Regions from separate parts of the Bacillus sp. M5A3_1b genome, predicted to be linked through region 1. Evidence: riboswitches for the same ligand, from Rfam matches in the RefSeq annotation. Region 1 holds a riboswitch; each other region holds the start of a gene.
What was found. Region 1 has a riboswitch for thiamine pyrophosphate ahead of ACLBWW_RS05700 (energy-coupled thiamine transporter ThiT). Riboswitches for the same ligand answer to the same signal wherever they lie in the genome.
Positions count from the first base shown of each region.

Region 1 (4,229 bases):
TGTATTTGAGGAAGAAGAGGTTGATTTAGTTATTTTAGATATTATGTTGCCAGAACTTGATGGATGGTCTGTTTGCCGAAGGATCCGTAAAACATCCGAGGTTCCTATCATTATGCTGACGGCACGTGTCGATGAAGATGATACGTTACTTGGATTTGAACTTGGGGCGGATGACTATGTGACGAAGCCGTATAGCCCACCAATTTTATTAGCAAGAGCGAAAAGGCTGTTAGAAAGTAGAAAAGTAACGAAGCAACTTCTAGAGAATGAAGATGATATATTATCCATCCATGGTATTCACGTCCACTTCCCATCGCGCACTGTTACGGTAGATAGGACAGACATTAATTTAACACATACTGAATTTGAAATATTAGCGTATTTCATGAAAAATCAAGGGATTGTTTTAACGCGAGAGCAACTCATTTCAAGAATTTGGGGATATGAATTTGCTGGTGACGATCGAACGGTTAATAGTCATATTCGTAATTTAAGAAATAAATTAGGAGAGAAAGCAAAGTGCATTACAACTGTAGTACGAACAGGTTATAAATTTGAGGGGAATGTATGAGAAAGGGGATTGTACTAAAATTATTTGCCCTCACAACAGCATTATGTATGTTAATTTTAGCGACGATATTTATTGGACAAACGATATTTTTTAAACAATATTATGCGAATCGAAAAGTAGAAGATATTAAAGTGAATTTAAATTCCTTTGAGAAGAATTATTTGAATTATGCAGGAAGTGCAGAAGGAATTCAGAAGCTGGAGCAAGATTTTTTAAGAGAAAATAATACGTGGATTACAACGTTAGATCAGAATGGGAATTTAAAACATGCGGATGATTTTTATTTTGAAGTAACGATAGATCGTAGGCAACAAAAGAGCTTTGGACAACAAATATTCAAAATTCCTTTATATAATCTCATCAATATAGAGGAGATTGATAACAAATCATCAGAGCATTTTTTAGGACAAGAGATTTATTTTTCTGGAGTGAAAAAAGAAGATAGTTTTATTCCATTCTCTTTCTCATTAGGTAAGCAAAATTTAAGTGGATCTAATAAACCGTTAGAAAAAGCATTTAAGGAGAAAATGAAATTAGATGAGGAGAAAAGGAGAGCTGCTGGGGAGCAACTTGCTAAGGAAAAGAAACCAGCTGTCCAGGAAGAATCTGCTCAAGAATTAGATGCTTACATAAGTGGGCGTGTTACGAAAGTTCAGCTTCCTGATGTAACAGGTCCTATAAATCCAATTTATAAAAATAGTATCTTCTTAGATAACATAAAAGAATTTCAAACTAATTTATTATTAAAAGAGAGCAAGCACATACAATATGCAATACAAACAATGGACTATGAAAAAAATGATATTAAATATAAATTATTAATCAAGCCAACAAAAGAAAAAGATGGATCAGTAACTTATATATATGCGATGGCTTCTTTACAGCCTGTAGATGAAGCTGTACAAATGGTGCAAGATTACTACATTTACATCATTGCATTTGTAGTTGTTCTTATTTTTCTAGCGTCATTCTATTATTCAAAACAAATTGCAAAGCCGTTATTAAAAATAAATGATACGACGAAGAAAATAGCGCATTTAGATTTCACAGAACAAATACCAATTACTTCAAAAGATGAAATTGGTGATTTATCGAAAAATATTAATGTATTATCCAATAAACTCCATTCCCATATTGGACAGCTAGAACAAGATATTGAAAAGGAAAGAAAATTAGAAAAGACGCGGAAAGAATTCATTTCTGGTGTTTCGCATGAACTAAAAACACCGCTGAGTATTATGAAAAGCTGTATTTCTATTTTAAAAGATGGAGTAGCTGAGCATAAAAAGGAGTATTATTTTCAAGCGATGGAACGGGAAGTAGATAAAATGGATACATTAATTTTGGATATGCTGGAGTTAGCTAAATTTGAGTCAGGCACATATAAAATGAAAATGGATTCATTTTATATCGATACAGTAATGGAAGATATATGTGAACACCTTTCTGTAGAAATAGAGAAAAAAGAACTTCGTGTTCATAAAAATATAGGTCCATTTGAAGTAGTCGCAAATCAAGGACGGATTGAACAAGTGATCGTGAACTTCATTACGAATGCCATACGTTATACACCAAATAAAGAAGATATTATCATTTCTACAATAGATGAGAAGGATCGTATAAAAGTGTGTATTGAAAATAAAGGCACTCACATTGAAGAAGAGCAATTAGATAAAATTTGGGATCGTTTTTATCGCGTGGATGCAGCTCGCCAGCGTTCACAAGGTGGAACTGGGCTTGGTCTAGCTATTTCTAAAAATATTTTAGAATTACACGAAGCTGAATATGGGGCAGAAAATACAAAAGATGGTGTATTATTTTACTTCTATTTACCGAAAAAAGCGTAGACAATGTAATCTACGCTTTTTTAATTTATTTTCATATTATCTTTACCTAATCTTTATTTTTAAGCGATATAATCTGGTTAGAAAATGAGGTTATGTAAGGAGTCGATGAACCGTGCATAGCAATTGGCTAAGTATAATGGTATTTATTTTCTTTTGTGTATTTATTGTATTTTTAATTGATATTACGATATGAAAAAAAGAGCGCTCATGAAGCGCTCTTTTTCTTCGAATTCAGTTGATAAGCATTGATGCTTTTGAATAAACGTGGTGAAGTGATAAATAAAAAGATAAGTAAAACGGTACATAGAATATAGGAACCAATCATTGTGCTACCGTTAAATATTAAAGAATATAGAACTGCTGATTGGCCTTTCGGTGCATATTGTCCCCAGAAAATAATACCGGCAATAAAGTGACAGAAGTAGCGAGCAAAGCTACCAACAAATGTGGCAACAATAATGTAACCAATAACTTTCTTTCCTTCGTTTTGTTTTTGTGAAGGTTTGTCTTTACGGCTACTTAAATTGGATTGTTCTAAGCTATTTACATTGGATGTTAAAAGTGCTTTTTGAATTGGTCGATAGAATAAACCAGCAAATCCAATGAATGCGAAAGCAACGAAGTATTCAATTAGTACTTGAATTGGTGTGACGATAATGGCATCGCCTACGACAATTTGTAATAATCCCCAAATTAAGCCTCCTAAGAAAGCCATTTTGAAGCCCCAGCGATATGCGATAATAAAAATAGGAATCATAGCGAATGAGATGGAACCACCTGTTGCTGATATTTTGATTGAAAGTGGTAAAATGTCGATGACCAGGGCGAAGGCTGCAAGAATTGCAGATTCGATCATCGCTTGTAAATTGGTGTTACGCATGTTGTCTCCCCCTAAATCCAAGTTGTACAAAAAAGAATAGATATCATAGGAGGATACGAAATACGTAAATAAAAAGAGGTATGTATTTCGGACGTTTGCACAATCCCTGCGTTAGCATTAACTAACAGGTTCGAAGGGTCGGAACGAAGTGTTCCCTCTCAGCGGCATGGCTCCCCCAGTGATAACGAGATTCTTTATTTGCTATTGTTTATTGTAAGCGAAATGGATGAGAATGGCAAACGAATACAGTATGACAATGATTGAAATAGAATTGTAGCGAAATATTAATAAATGTGAAGCAAAAGGGTATAGTACAAGAGAAATAGAGTGTGCTATAATTTTTTTGAAAATAATTATCATTCTCTTCTGAGGGGGAAGGTTATGAGCTTAGTAGATATTAAAATCGGTGAGAAAGTGTTAGTAAAAAGCGTTCAGTCTTTAGATCATTTACTAAAGAGAAGATTGGCTGCTTTCGGTCTTTCTGAAGGAAGTGAACTTCGCATGAAGCAGAAAGCGATGTTCAAAGGTCCTTGTACATTGGAGTGTCGTGGACAGTTAATTAGTATTCGTCATTGTGACGCGAAAATGATAAAGGTGGAATTAGCGTGAATAAGGTAGCTTTGCTAGGGAATCCGAATACAGGGAAGACATCATTATTTAATGCACTTACTGGTTCTTATGAATACGTAGGAAACTGGAGCGGTGTAACAGTAGAAAAGAAGGTTGGTAAATTAAAAGATAAGCAAGGGACATTAATTGATTTACCAGGTGTTTATGATTTGAATCCAGTTTCGCGTGATGAAGGTGTCGTTACAAATTTTCTACTAACAGACGAATTTCATCATATGTTAAATATAGTGGATTCTTCGCAATTCGAGAGAAATATGCATTTAACGTTGCAATTACTTGAGTTTGGAAAGCCGGTTTCAAT
Region 1 covers NZ_JBKEZY010000001.1:1,066,265-1,070,493, reverse strand. Annotated here, with positions in the region: gene ACLBWW_RS05710 (response regulator transcription factor) at 1-571, shown strand, start outside; gene ACLBWW_RS05705 (sensor histidine kinase) at 568-2,418, shown strand; gene ACLBWW_RS05700 (energy-coupled thiamine transporter ThiT) at 2,624-3,298, opposite strand; TPP riboswitch at 3,384-3,485, opposite strand; gene ACLBWW_RS05695 (FeoA family protein) at 3,680-3,907, shown strand; gene feoB (ferrous iron transport protein B) at 3,904-4,229, shown strand, end outside.

Region 2 (4,229 bases), on a different contig from region 1:
AACGCACTTGCTCCATTGCGAGATTTACGTGAAGGATTGCGCAAAGTCGGTGAAGGTGATTTAAGTATTAAATTAGAGGAAAGACCAGATGATATTGGTATTATTAATGCGTATTTTAATAATACCATCGAGAAGTTTAAAGGAATTATAGATAAAGTGAAGCAGACAGCAGAACAGGTTTCCTCATCTTCACAAGAATTGTCAGTGAGTACGAAAGAGAATAGCATGGCAGTTAAAGAAATCGTAAGTTCTATGGTTGAGTTAAGAGCTGGAGCTCGGTTACAAGAAACTGCAGCACCACAGTATTTAGGCGCTGTATATGAAATGGAAGATAAGATGGAAGAGATAACGAATGCTGCAGAACAAATAGCGAAAGAGTCTGAAGGTACAAAGTATCATTCAGTAAAAGGAAATGGTGTTATTGAGCAGGCGATTAATCAAATGAACATAATACAAAATGCAGTACAAGATTTATCTTCTATCATCCATTCTTTGGAAACAAGATCAAAAGAAATTAGTGATATTGTAAATGTAATTACAGGTATTTCAAATCAAACTAATTCCCTAGCTTTAAATGCTTCTATTGAAGCTTCACGTGCTGAGGCAACCGGAAAGGGATTTGCTGTTGTTGCTGATGAAGTGCGTAAATTAGCAGAGCAGACGGAAGCATCAGCAAAAGATATAGCGAAATTAATAGGGGAAACACAAGTTGAAACGGAAGAAGCTGTTGTTTCAATGCAAAAAGCTTCAAAAGAAGTAGAATCTGGAATAAAACTTGTTGAAAGTAGTGGTGCTTTCTTTGAAAAAATTTCAAAATCAGCACAATCTGTTACAAATCAAGTTAGAGTTGTTTCTAGCAATTCAAGTGATATATTGCAAAATAGCCAAAATATTGTTCGTGTTGTAAATGAACTATCACTTATTGCAAATACGTATGCAAATAGTAGTAATAATATTGAAGAAAGTATGAAAGAGCAGGAAATGTCTGTACAAGATATTGCTGAATTAGCTAGTTCTTTAAGCTGGCTTTCACAGGAGTTACAAGAGTTAATAGGGGAATTCAAAAGTTAAATGAAATGATTATACGTGCTTTTGTTTGTTCAATAAAATAAATCATGCTACAATGAAAACGAATTAAGGACCGGGGAGCCAATTGGCTGAGAGGATGTAAACAAACATCGACCCTCAACCTGATCTGGATAATGCCAGCGTAGGGAGTTACTTAAAGTGATGTAGCATATGTTATTCTATAATAACTTGCATACAAGGCTTTCCTACGCAGTAGGAAAGCCTTTTCTTGTTTTAATATTTCATTTTATAAGGGGGATTTTACTATGTCACAACAAGTTACAATTTCATTTTCAGTAGTACCACAAGCGAAGAACAAAGATGTGTATTCTGTTGTTGATAAAGCAATTGAAGTTGTACAACAATCGGGAGTTCGTTATGAAGTAGGGGCAATGGAAACAACGCTGGAAGGAGAATTAGATGTACTTCTTGATATCATTAAACGTGCGCAACAAGCTTGTGTGGATGCTGGAGCAGAAGAAGTGATTACTTCTATTAAAATCCATTATCGTCCAAGTACTGGTGTAACGATAGATGAAAAGGTTTGGAAGTACCGTGATGAATATGCAAAACCAGAAGCAATCTAAAACAATTACAACAATTTGGCTTATCCTTCTCATAGCGATATGGGAAGGATCTGTTTCATTATTTAAAATTGAACCGTGGATTTTACCGAAGCCTTCTGCCATTGTTCAAGAATTAATTGGAATGAAAGATTTACTATTACCGAATACGATGCAAACGTTACAAGAGGTTCTAATTGGACTGTTTTTTGCGATTTTAATTGGGACAAGTATTGCAATTATTATGGATGTTATCCCTTTATTTCGTATTTTAATAAATCCGTTGCTTGTTATTTCGCAAACGATTCCAATCGTTGTACTTGCACCGTTATTTATTATTTGGTTTGGATATGGAATGCTACCGAAAGTAATGGTAGTAATACTCGTTTGTTTCTTCCCGATTGCGCTTAGCATTTTAGAAGGTTTTCAAACGGTAGATAAAAATATGTTGAAGTTGTTGCAAACGATGAAGGCAACGAAATGGCAAGTTTACCAGAAAGTAAAGTTTCCAGCAGTGTTGCCATACTTTTTCTCAGGTTTAAAAATTGCAGTTACATATAGCGTAATGGGAGCAATTATTGGGGAATGGCTCGGTGCAAGTGAAGGATTAGGAGTTATGCTTACAAGGGCTACAAAATCCTTTTTAACAGCCCGAGTATTTGGTGTGGCAGCAATTATTGTTATGGTGACATTATGTCTGTATTTTATCGTGGAGTTTATGGCAAGAATAACAGCACCATGGATATATAGAAAGGACGGCAGAAAATGAAAAAAGGTTTAAAAGTTATGTTGGCTGCCTTATTAGCAGTAGGTGTAGCTGGATGTAATCCGGCGAAGAAAGAAGAAAGTGCAAGTAAAGATCAAAAAGTAAAAGTAGTATTAGATTGGTTTCCGAATACGAATCATACTGGCCTATATGTAGCGCAAACGAAAGATTATTATAAAAAGCAAGGATTAGATGTAGAGATTATTCAGCCAGGTGATAATGTGACAGCGGAGCAAATGATAGCTTCCGGAAAAGCTGACTTTGCAATAAGCGCACAAGAAAATGTAACGTTGGCTCGTGTGGAAGGTATTCCTGTTGTATCTGTAGGAGCAATCATCCAACATAATACTTCAGCTTTTGCATCACTTAAAAAAGATAATATGACGTCACCAAAAGATTTTGAAGGTAAACGTTACGGCGGCTGGGGAGGACCAGCAGAAGAAGCGACGTTGAAGACAATCATGGAGAAGCATCAAGCTGATTTTAATAAAGTTGAAAAAATCATCTTAGGACAAACAGATTTCTTTAAATCAATCGGTCGTGATGCAGACTTTGAATGGATATATTACGGATGGGATGGAATTGAAGCGAAGCGCCAAGGAAAAGAGTTAAATACGATTATGGTGAAAGACTTAGACCCAGCGCTTGATTTCTATAGTCCTGTTATTATTACGAGTGAAAAACATACGAAGCAAGATAAAGACTTTGTGAAAAAGTTTATGAGTGCAACGACAGAAGGTTATAATTTTGCAATTAAAGAACCGAAAGAAGCTGCTGATATTTTAATTAAAGCAGTTCCAGATGTGAATAAAGAATTAGTACAAGAAAGTCAAAAATGGTTAAGTACGAAGTATCAAGATGATGCAAAAGTGTGGGGAGTACAGAAGGAAGAAGTTTGGACGAATTACATGAATTTCTTATATGATAACAAAGTTATTAAGAAGAAAATTGATGTGAAAGATGCCTTTACAAATGAGTTCCTTCCAAGTGAAAAATGAGTGGATTACAAATAAAAGAGATCGTAAAAGCTTTTGATGGAAAGAATGTATTGGAAAATATTAGTGCTTCTATACGAGAGGGAGAGTTCGTTTCCTTTGTAGGACCGAGTGGTTGCGGGAAAAGCACATTATTAAATATGATTGCAAATGTTGAAAATCCAACAAGTGGGAATGTAACGTATAAGGATAGGCACGTACAAGAGCAAGATGTTGTAAGTTATATGCCGCAGCAGGATTTATTACTACCGTGGCGATCAGCTTTGCAAAATATAGTTCTTCCATTGGAAATCGAAGGGAAACCGAAAAAACAAAGGCTAACAGAAGGAATGGAAGCATTAAAGCAATTTGAACTAGATGAATATGCAGACCATTATCCAGATGAATTGTCTGGTGGTATGCGTCAAAGGATTAGTTTTCTGCGCACATATTTATGTGAAAAGCCAATTATGCTACTTGATGAGCCTTTTGGAAAATTAGATGCCTTTACAAAAATGGAAGTACATAGTTGGCTTTTAAACTCTTGGCACCAAGAGAAGCAAACAATTGTTATGGTTACACATGACTTAGATGAGGCAATCTTACTGTCGGATCGCGTATTTATTTTATCTCAAAGACCAGCATCAATAGTTGGAGAGGTACAAGTGAAATTACCTAGACCAAGAACGATGGATATGTTAACATCACTTGAGTTAAAGAAGGATAAGGAAGAAATTCTGAGAGTATTAGCTCCTTATATGAAAAAATAGAAAAAGCTCTTACCAGATTTAAATATAATTGCTGGTAAGAGCTTTTTTTATAGAACATGAAAAGAATGAGAAGGAACAAAAGAAAAAA
Region 2 covers NZ_JBKEZY010000012.1:104,388-108,616, forward strand. Annotated here, with positions in the region: gene ACLBWW_RS25150 (methyl-accepting chemotaxis protein) at 1-1,071, shown strand, start outside; TPP riboswitch at 1,133-1,234, shown strand; gene ACLBWW_RS25155 (MTH1187 family thiamine-binding protein) at 1,335-1,655, shown strand; gene ACLBWW_RS25160 (ABC transporter permease) at 1,627-2,400, shown strand; gene ACLBWW_RS25165 (ABC transporter substrate-binding protein) at 2,397-3,395, shown strand; gene ACLBWW_RS25170 (ABC transporter ATP-binding protein) at 3,392-4,141, shown strand.
Region 2: it holds a riboswitch for thiamine pyrophosphate, as region 1 does, so the genes downstream of both, ACLBWW_RS25155 (MTH1187 family thiamine-binding protein) here and ACLBWW_RS05700 (energy-coupled thiamine transporter ThiT) in region 1, are expected to answer to the same signal.

Region 3 (4,229 bases), on a different contig from region 1:
CTACTGGGTACAATTATTCTTCGCCTTATAGAAAATAGAAGCCCCCTTTGCTACCGTCTTAGCAAAGGGGGCTTCTTCTATATTTAAGTTAGGTACTACAGTGTGATCAATCAAGTAAAGAGGTGTAACGTGTTATTGGTATAAATGACTACCAGTGTCTTTAAATTCTTTCGCTTTCTCTTTCATCCCTTTTTCAATTGCTTCTGTCGTTTCTAAATCATTGTCTTTCGCATATTCACGAATATCATGTGAAATTCTCATACTACAAAACTTCGGTCCACACATTGAACAGAAATGAGCCGTTTTCGCGCCTTCTGCTGGCAATGTTTCATCGTGATATTCCATCGCACGTTCAGGGTCTAAAGATAAATTAAATTGATCGCGCCAACGGAATTCAAAGCGAGCTTTTGAAAGTGCATCATCACGCTGATGAGCCGTTTTGTGCCCTTTCGCAAGATCAGCTGCATGTGCAGCAATTTTGTACGTAATAACCCCCGTGCGAACATCATCTTTATTCGGCAAACCTAAATGTTCTTTCGGCGTTACATAACAAAGCATCGCCGTTCCGAACCAGCCAATCATCGCCGCTCCAATTGCCGATGTAATATGGTCATAACCTGGTGCAATATCTGTCGTTAACGGCCCAAGTGTATAGAACGGCGCGCCCTGACAAATATCAAGCTCTTTCTCCATATTCTCTTTAATTAAATGCATCGGTACATGCCCAGGTCCTTCAATCATCACTTGCACATCATGTTTCCAAGCAATCTTCGTTAATTCACCAAGTGTTTCAAGCTCAGAAAACTGTGCTTCGTCATTTGCATCTGCAATCGAACCTGGACGTAATCCATCTCCAAGAGAGAACGAAACGTCGTACTGCTTCATAATTTCACATATCTCTTCAAAATGAGTGTATAAGAAGTTTTCTTTATGATGGAATAAACACCACTGTGCCATAATTGAACCACCACGTGAAACGATACCTGTCGTACGCTTTGCAGTAATCGGAATGTAGCGAAGTAATACGCCCGCGTGAATTGTAAAGTAATCAACGCCTTGCTCAGCTTGCTCAATTAACGTATCACGATACACTTCCCACGTTAAATCTTCTGCAATTCCATTTACTTTCTCCAGCGCTTGATAGATCGGTACAGTTCCAACTGGTACAGGCGCGTTACGAATAATCCACTCACGCGTCGTATGAATATTTTTACCTGTAGATAAATCCATAATCGTATCTGCACCCCAGCGCGTTGCCCACGTCATCTTCTCTACTTCTTCTGCAATTGAAGAAGATACAGCAGAGTTTCCGATATTTGCATTGACCTTCACGTGAAAGTTACGGCCGATAATCATCGGTTCTGCTTCCGGATGGTTAATATTCGCCGGTAAAATGGCACGACCTTCCGCGATTTCCTTACGAACAAACTCAGGCTCTACTCCTTCACGAATCGCAACATATTCCATCTCAGACGTAATGATGCCATTACGCGCATAATGCATTTGCGTAACGTTTGCCCCTTGCTTTGCTCTAAGCGGCTGGCGATCCATTTGCGGAAAAACAGGTGTATGTTTTGAAGCAACCTTCACACCGTCATCCTCTGGTTTCACTTCGCGCCCTTCATATGCTTCTACATCCCCGCGCTCTATAATCCAAGAGTGGCGCGGCGTTGGAATCCCCTTTTCCAGCTCCACCTTATACGCAGGATCTGTATAAGGACCGCTCGTATCATATACACGAATTGGCGGATTCGGAATGCCATTCGTTTCACTTTGTTCAATCTCGCGCATCGGCACTTTCATACCCGCACGTGGTCCATCCACATACACTTTCTTACTTCCTGGTAAACTCGATTTCAATTCAATTTGCTCAGCTGAAACAGACTGTTTCATAACCTTTGTTGCCCCCCTGTACGTGACAAGGACGAGATATGGCCAGCGTATGCCAAAATAAAAAGAGCCAGGTCCATAAAAAAATAAGGACCTGGCTCATAAAGACATCATTATGTAAAGCCGTTAACTTCCCTACGCTGGTACGAGCCAGATCAGGTCCAAAGGGTTAAGAAGTTCACACGCTTCTCTCTCAGCCTACGCATACGTTAGGCACCCCTAGTTTATCACTGATTTAATTTTCAATACTTTCCCATCATACACGATAATCTGAAAAATGCAAAGTTTATTTCTTTTGTTGTTTATGGAATCATCCACGTTAAATAATATGCCTGTACATACGTCATAATACCAACAATAATTACGAAGAATAAACTATGCTTCACTGTAAAGCGGAATAAATCTGATTCTTTTCCAGCAAGTCCAACTGCCGCACAAGCAATTGCAATCGATTGCGGAGAAATCATTTTTCCTGTTACACCGCCCGTTGTATTTGCTGCAACGAGAAGTACTTCAGATACACCGACTTGCTGCGCTGTAATCGCTTGTAAATTCGAGAACAGTGCATTCGCTGACGTATCGGATCCTGTTAAAAATACACCGATCCAGCCTAGGAATGGTGAGAAGAACGGGAATAGTCCGCCAGTTCCTGCAAGTGCTAATGCTAATGTAGAAGATAGACCAGAATAGTTTGCGATAAACGCAAATCCTAATACGAATCCGATAGATAGAATTGGCATCTTAAGCTCATTTAACGTTTCTTTAAATGTTACTACTGCATCTTTTGCACTCATTTTCAAAATAAAGATAGAAATGATACAAGCAATTAAAATTGCTGTTCCCGTCGCTGATAAAATATCTAATTTCAAGATTGCTTCATAAGGCGTCGGTTTATTTACAATTGGCTCTGCTTTCATTACTAAATTGTGTAAGCCTGGAACTTCAAACTTAAACACAAGGCTTTCCAAAGCACCGCCTGGAGCAAATAACGCTTTAAAGAAACTTTGGCTCCAAATGACTACCATCACAGTTAAAATAATGAATGGAGACCATGCTTTTACTACTTTTCCTACCGTTAGTTTTGGCATAGATGTTGCCGTCGTTGTCGCAGCTACTTCACTATTTGCTTGTTTAGACTGATAAATTTCTTTCGGCTGCCAAACTTTTAAGAATAGCGATAAACTCACTAAACTTACTAGTGCTGACGTAATATCCGGAAGTTCTGGTCCTAAGAATGTCGCTGTAATGAACTGCGTAATTGCAAATGAGCTACCTGCTACAAATAGAGCAGGCCATGTTTGTCTTACCCCTTTAAATCCATCCATTAAAAATACGATAAAGAACGGAACAAATAATGATAAGAACGGTAATTGATGCCCAGCCATTTGTCCAATTTTATGCGGATCAATACCTGTTACTTGTCCAGCAACTGTAATCGGAATTCCCATCGCTCCGAACGCTACGGGTGCCGTATTTGCGATTAAACAAAGACCCGCTGCATATAAAGGATTTAACCCAAGACCTGCAAGAAGCGCTGCGGTAATCGCTACTGGTGCACCAAATCCTGCTGCCCCTTCCAAAAATGCTCCAAATGAAAAACCGATTAAAATAACGAGTAAACGATGGTCATTCGTAATGGATAATACAGATGCACGAATCACATCGAATTGACCTGTTTTCACAGATATTTTATATAAAAATACCGACATAATGATAATCCAAGCAATTGGCCATAGTCCGTATAAGAAACCATATCCCGTCGCTGCCATCGCCATCGTGAACGGCATCTTATAAGCGAATAATGCAACTAAAATTGTAAGTACAACTGTAATAAATCCTGCCACATACCCCTTCATGCGGAAAACTGCTAACGCTAAGAAAAAAAAGATAATCGGAATAAGTGCGACCACTGCCGAAATCCAAATGTTTCCGAACGGATCATAAACTTGTGTCCATGTGTTCATTGTTCTCTCCCCCTAAAGAATCCCCTTTTAAATAGAATAACCTCATCAATAGACTATCAGGTCATCATACCTTTAAGTCTAAAATAAAAAAACGCCCAAGAAAACGTTTTCATTAATTCTACCATAACAATTTTCATTTAAAAAGATTTTTTTGAAAATTTTATTATTTAACAGGAAATCTTACAAAATCGTCACGTTCCTGTAATGTTCATCGATAGAAAGCTTGCCAAAACTATTGCATAATAATAGTATAACAACAGACATTATTCATGAGGTGATATATATGAATGGAAACAAAATATTAGCTGCTTTATCATACTTTAGTGTACTATTTGCCCCTATCTTATTCCCTATTATCGTTTGGATTGTAGGCGA
Region 3 covers NZ_JBKEZY010000003.1:297,502-301,730, forward strand. Annotated here, with positions in the region: gene ACLBWW_RS11230 (arsenic transporter) at 1-31, shown strand, start outside; gene thiC (phosphomethylpyrimidine synthase ThiC) at 133-1,893, opposite strand; TPP riboswitch at 2,006-2,121, opposite strand; gene lldP (L-lactate permease) at 2,193-3,854, opposite strand; gene ACLBWW_RS11245 (DUF4870 domain-containing protein) at 4,138-4,229, shown strand, end outside.
Region 3: it holds a riboswitch for thiamine pyrophosphate, as region 1 does, so the genes downstream of both, thiC (phosphomethylpyrimidine synthase ThiC) here and ACLBWW_RS05700 (energy-coupled thiamine transporter ThiT) in region 1, are expected to answer to the same signal.

Region 4 (4,229 bases), on a different contig from region 1:
AAATACAATCAGCAAGACAAATGGAAGACTGCGATAATGGAACAAATGACCTACTTGTACTCGATCCATATTGTTTTATTTTCTCATAATTCATATCTAACATTAATTGTAGACATGCTATACCTTCCTCAATAGAATAAAGAGATTCTTTTTCTAATTGATCCAATAATTTACTATTAAAAGTAATTGGAAGAGGATACCGTTTATCTAATTTCATATGTTGATAACTTAATTGTAAACGAGATAATATATTATTTTTCTTTTTTTCACATGTTACTGTGTGTTTCATTTTATTAAATTCATTTAATAACAGTGTCAATTCATCTCTGTTTCCGTATAAATCCCTTGCTATTTTTCTCTTTAGTTTGTACGAATGGATAATAGATTTAAGTTCAATCATTTTAATACACTTCCTAATATAATTTTACTTACCCCAATATTTTAAAAATAAACAGTTCTTTTAAATCTTATTTAAAATACACTCAAGTATCTTCATTTACTATCGATTAACATTACATTAACCTTACATAGCTGTAATAATTTCTTTTGCTACCCACTAACTAGAAGCAACAGATTCCTTATTTGATGGTAAAAATATAAAAAAGCAATGATTAGGTTTTAAGTCTAGTCATTGCTTTATATATCTTATCTTGATTTACAACTAAAAATCTAAATATCATTCTTTCACTTGAATGCTACATATGTTTTTATTAAATTCTTTAATAAAAATTATATAATGCTTCACTAATGGATTCCTTTTTTCTCTTATCAATATTCATATGTTACAATAGTACCAGTTGTATCAGTAGTACCATTAAAACCACTAAAACAATTTGAACAACTACCACAGCCACCACAACCTCCGCAGCCCCCACAACCAAAACAACCAAAGCAACCAATACAACGGAATCCACCACAACGAAATCCACCACAGCGACCTGCACAACCTCCACAACGACCACCACAACCTCCACAGCGACGAACAGCATCTTCAATATAGTAATATGGATATTGGTTTTGTTGGTCCCAATACACGATATTTCCAGGCTGGTAATCATTAAGGCTTAACGCTTGTAGTTCTTGTTGAAACTGATTCATTTTCATGACCTCCGTTTATAAACTTCAACCTTTTCAATACTTTCCTATATTTCTGTTCGTTAAATCTAAGTAGAAATAGCGCTATCAACTAAGTTCAATACGTACACCTACAAAGTATGACCTATCACTAGATAATGTACCTTGTTCATATACCTATTTTTAGGTTATTTTTCCCATAGGCTCATTTTTATAAATTGAAAAAAGACGCACTTAGATCGATGCGTCTTTTTGCGATACTTCTTTTGTGAAATCATATACATAAGTATTATTCATACCTGTGAATAACAATACCTCTACTCATTATCCAATTACATCTTTTATTTCTGTATTGACTGGCCACTTTTCTAAAGTATAGGCCATTTCCCAAAATGAATATTCATATTGACTGCTAATAATAAAGTGCTGTTTCATTCGATTTCGATCTGCCTCTGTCACTTTTTCAGCTATTGTATCTAACCGTGTAATTTGTTCTTCAACTAATGTTCTGAACCAATCAGATCCATAAGCAGAAATCCATTCGTTATAAATTGGCTCTTCTGGCTGACACTCTTTTAAACGTTCACCAATTTCATAATACAACCAATAGCAAGGTAAAATTGCTGCAATGATATCGCCTAAATGTCCTTCATACGCAGCACGATACATATGTGAAGTATAAGCGTATGCAGTTGGAGCAGGGATAAAATTATTTTTCTCTTCTTGTGTTATCCCTAGTTTCTTCGCAAAGTTCTCATGTAAAGATAATTCCGCCTCGTATGTATTTTGAGCATGATGTGCCATACGAGCTGTCGTTTCTAATTCTAGAGCCTTTGCAGCTCCTAAAGTTTGTACTCTAGCGAAGTGACTCAAATAATATGAATCCTGAAGTACGTAATAGCGAAAACTAGCTAAATCTAACGTTCCTTCACCAAGTTGTTTTACAAAAGGATGATGAAAACTAGCTTCCCAAATTGAATCTACTTCTTGACGTAATGATTGTGAAAATGTCATTTAAATCCCTCCAATAAAGTATAAAATTTAAGTATTTACCCACAGTTATTAAATCTGTAAAATAAAAAAACTTTCTTTACAAACGTAAAGAAAGTGAAATTGACAGTATTTATTCATAAAATAGTAATGTCTTCCCACTTCCCTACGCTAGTATTAACCAGATCAGGTACTAAGAGTCTCAAATTCTCATTTGATCTCAGCCTATAATAGGCCCCCCTAGTGGATAAATATTTAATTTTCGTATTGCATTCATCATAACATACTTCATGTTACTGTCAAAAGTATTCATGATAGCGCTTCTTAAAACCCTTCTTCTTTTCTTACTTTTAATGAAGTTTCAATAATCATATCTAATAGTTTACTATAATGAATACCAGCTGCATCTGCACTTTTCGGTAGTAAGCTTGCTTGTGTCATCCCTGGTAATGTATTAACCTCCATTACATATGGAATTCCGTCCTTTACCATCATATCCACCCTTGCATAAACGCTGCATTTCAATGCTTTATAACAAGCCAGTGACGCTTTGTTTACACGTTTCTTCAATTCAGCTGGAAGTTCGATAACTTCTTCAATTGTACTAACATCATCATATTTTGCATTGTAATCAAAGAACTCAGCTGCATGTCGGATTGAAATAATAGGTAACTGTTTTCCATCAAAAATTGAACATGTAATCTCATCACCTTTTATATACTTCTCTATTACTACTTCAGAATCCCATTCAAACACAGTTTCCAGCATTGAAATTAATTCATCTTTATCATATACAATCTTTACCCCAACACTTGATCCACCAGAGTTTGGTTTTACCACTAACGGAAATCCTAACTTATCTAATTCATCAAGATTTAGATCCGCCATTTTTGTAAGTTCAATCCAATCGGGTGTTTCTATACCTTCATAGCGTAAAATCTTTTTCGAAATATTTTTGTCCATACATATACCGCTAGATAACATATTGCTCCCGCTATAAGGAATACCTAAACTTTCAAGCGTGCCTTGAACTGTCCCATCTTCTCCGTATTTTCCGTGTAATGCGAGCAGCGCAAAATCAATGTCCTTCGCTTTTTCGATTAAATCCATTTTTTCATCTAACGTAATTGGAACTATTTCATACTTACTTTTATCTAAATGTGTGATCATTTCATTTCCAGTCATAATTGATACTTGTTTTTCAGAAGATACTCCACCCATAATAACGCCAATTCTCATTTCCTCAACTCCAAATTTCATTTTTTATTGTATCACCAATTATTTTGATTCCCCGAACTATGTCTTCTTCTTTCAGACGTGAAAATCCTAATCGAAAAGTGTTCGCTCCTCTTCCATCAGAATAAAATACATCTCCAGGAGAAAATGTAACCCCTTGCTCATAACACTTTTGCAAAAGCCTACGGGCATGAATTTTTTCTTCTAACTCTATAAATAAATGAAGTCCACCATCACCGGTCATTCTTTGAAACGGAATGTACTCGTTACACGCCCCAACAGCTAACTCATATTTCTTCTTATAAACTGATCTTGCCTTTTTTAAATATCTTTCAAAATATCCTTCATGTAAATATTGAAATAGAACAGCTTGATCTAACGTAGATGTGTGAATCGTTCTTGCTCTTTTTACACTTTCTAAATGATGAATCAGCTCTTTATCTGCGATGATCCAGCCTACACGTAAACCAGGGAAAAGTACCTTTGAAAAGCTACTAATATAAATTACATTATTACCAGCGCCAGCAAAAGTTAATAATGGTGCTAAATGTGAACCTGAATAACGTAGCTCTTCATTAAATCCATCTTCTATAATAGGAACCTTATATTTTGAGAATAATCTCATCAGTTCCGTTCTTTTCTCCGAACTCGTAACAATACCGGTTGGATTATGATAGGAAGGAATTAAATATGCGAAATCAAACTCTTTTTCACGCAAACTTTTTTCTACTTCGTTCGTATCGATGCCATCTTCATTCATATTAATTCCGTGAACTTCAAGTCCATGTAAACGGAAAAGCTTCAATGCAGCATGGTGAGTTGGATTCTCACAAATAACCCGCCCTGATTTCTTTGATAACGAGGATAGCACGATGTCTAATCCTTCTGTAAATCCATTTGTAATTAAAATATCTTTGTTCGAAATATCT
Region 4 covers NZ_JBKEZY010000006.1:293,641-297,869, forward strand. Annotated here, with positions in the region: gene ACLBWW_RS18895 (homoserine dehydrogenase) at 1-400, opposite strand, end outside; gene ACLBWW_RS18900 (heterocycloanthracin/sonorensin family bacteriocin) at 769-1,098, opposite strand; gene tenA (thiaminase II) at 1,399-2,088, opposite strand; TPP riboswitch at 2,211-2,316, opposite strand; gene ddlB (D-alanine--D-alanine ligase) at 2,389-3,303, opposite strand; gene pdxR (MocR-like pyridoxine biosynthesis transcription factor PdxR) at 3,308-4,229, opposite strand, start outside.
Region 4: it holds a riboswitch for thiamine pyrophosphate, as region 1 does, so the genes downstream of both, tenA (thiaminase II) here and ACLBWW_RS05700 (energy-coupled thiamine transporter ThiT) in region 1, are expected to answer to the same signal.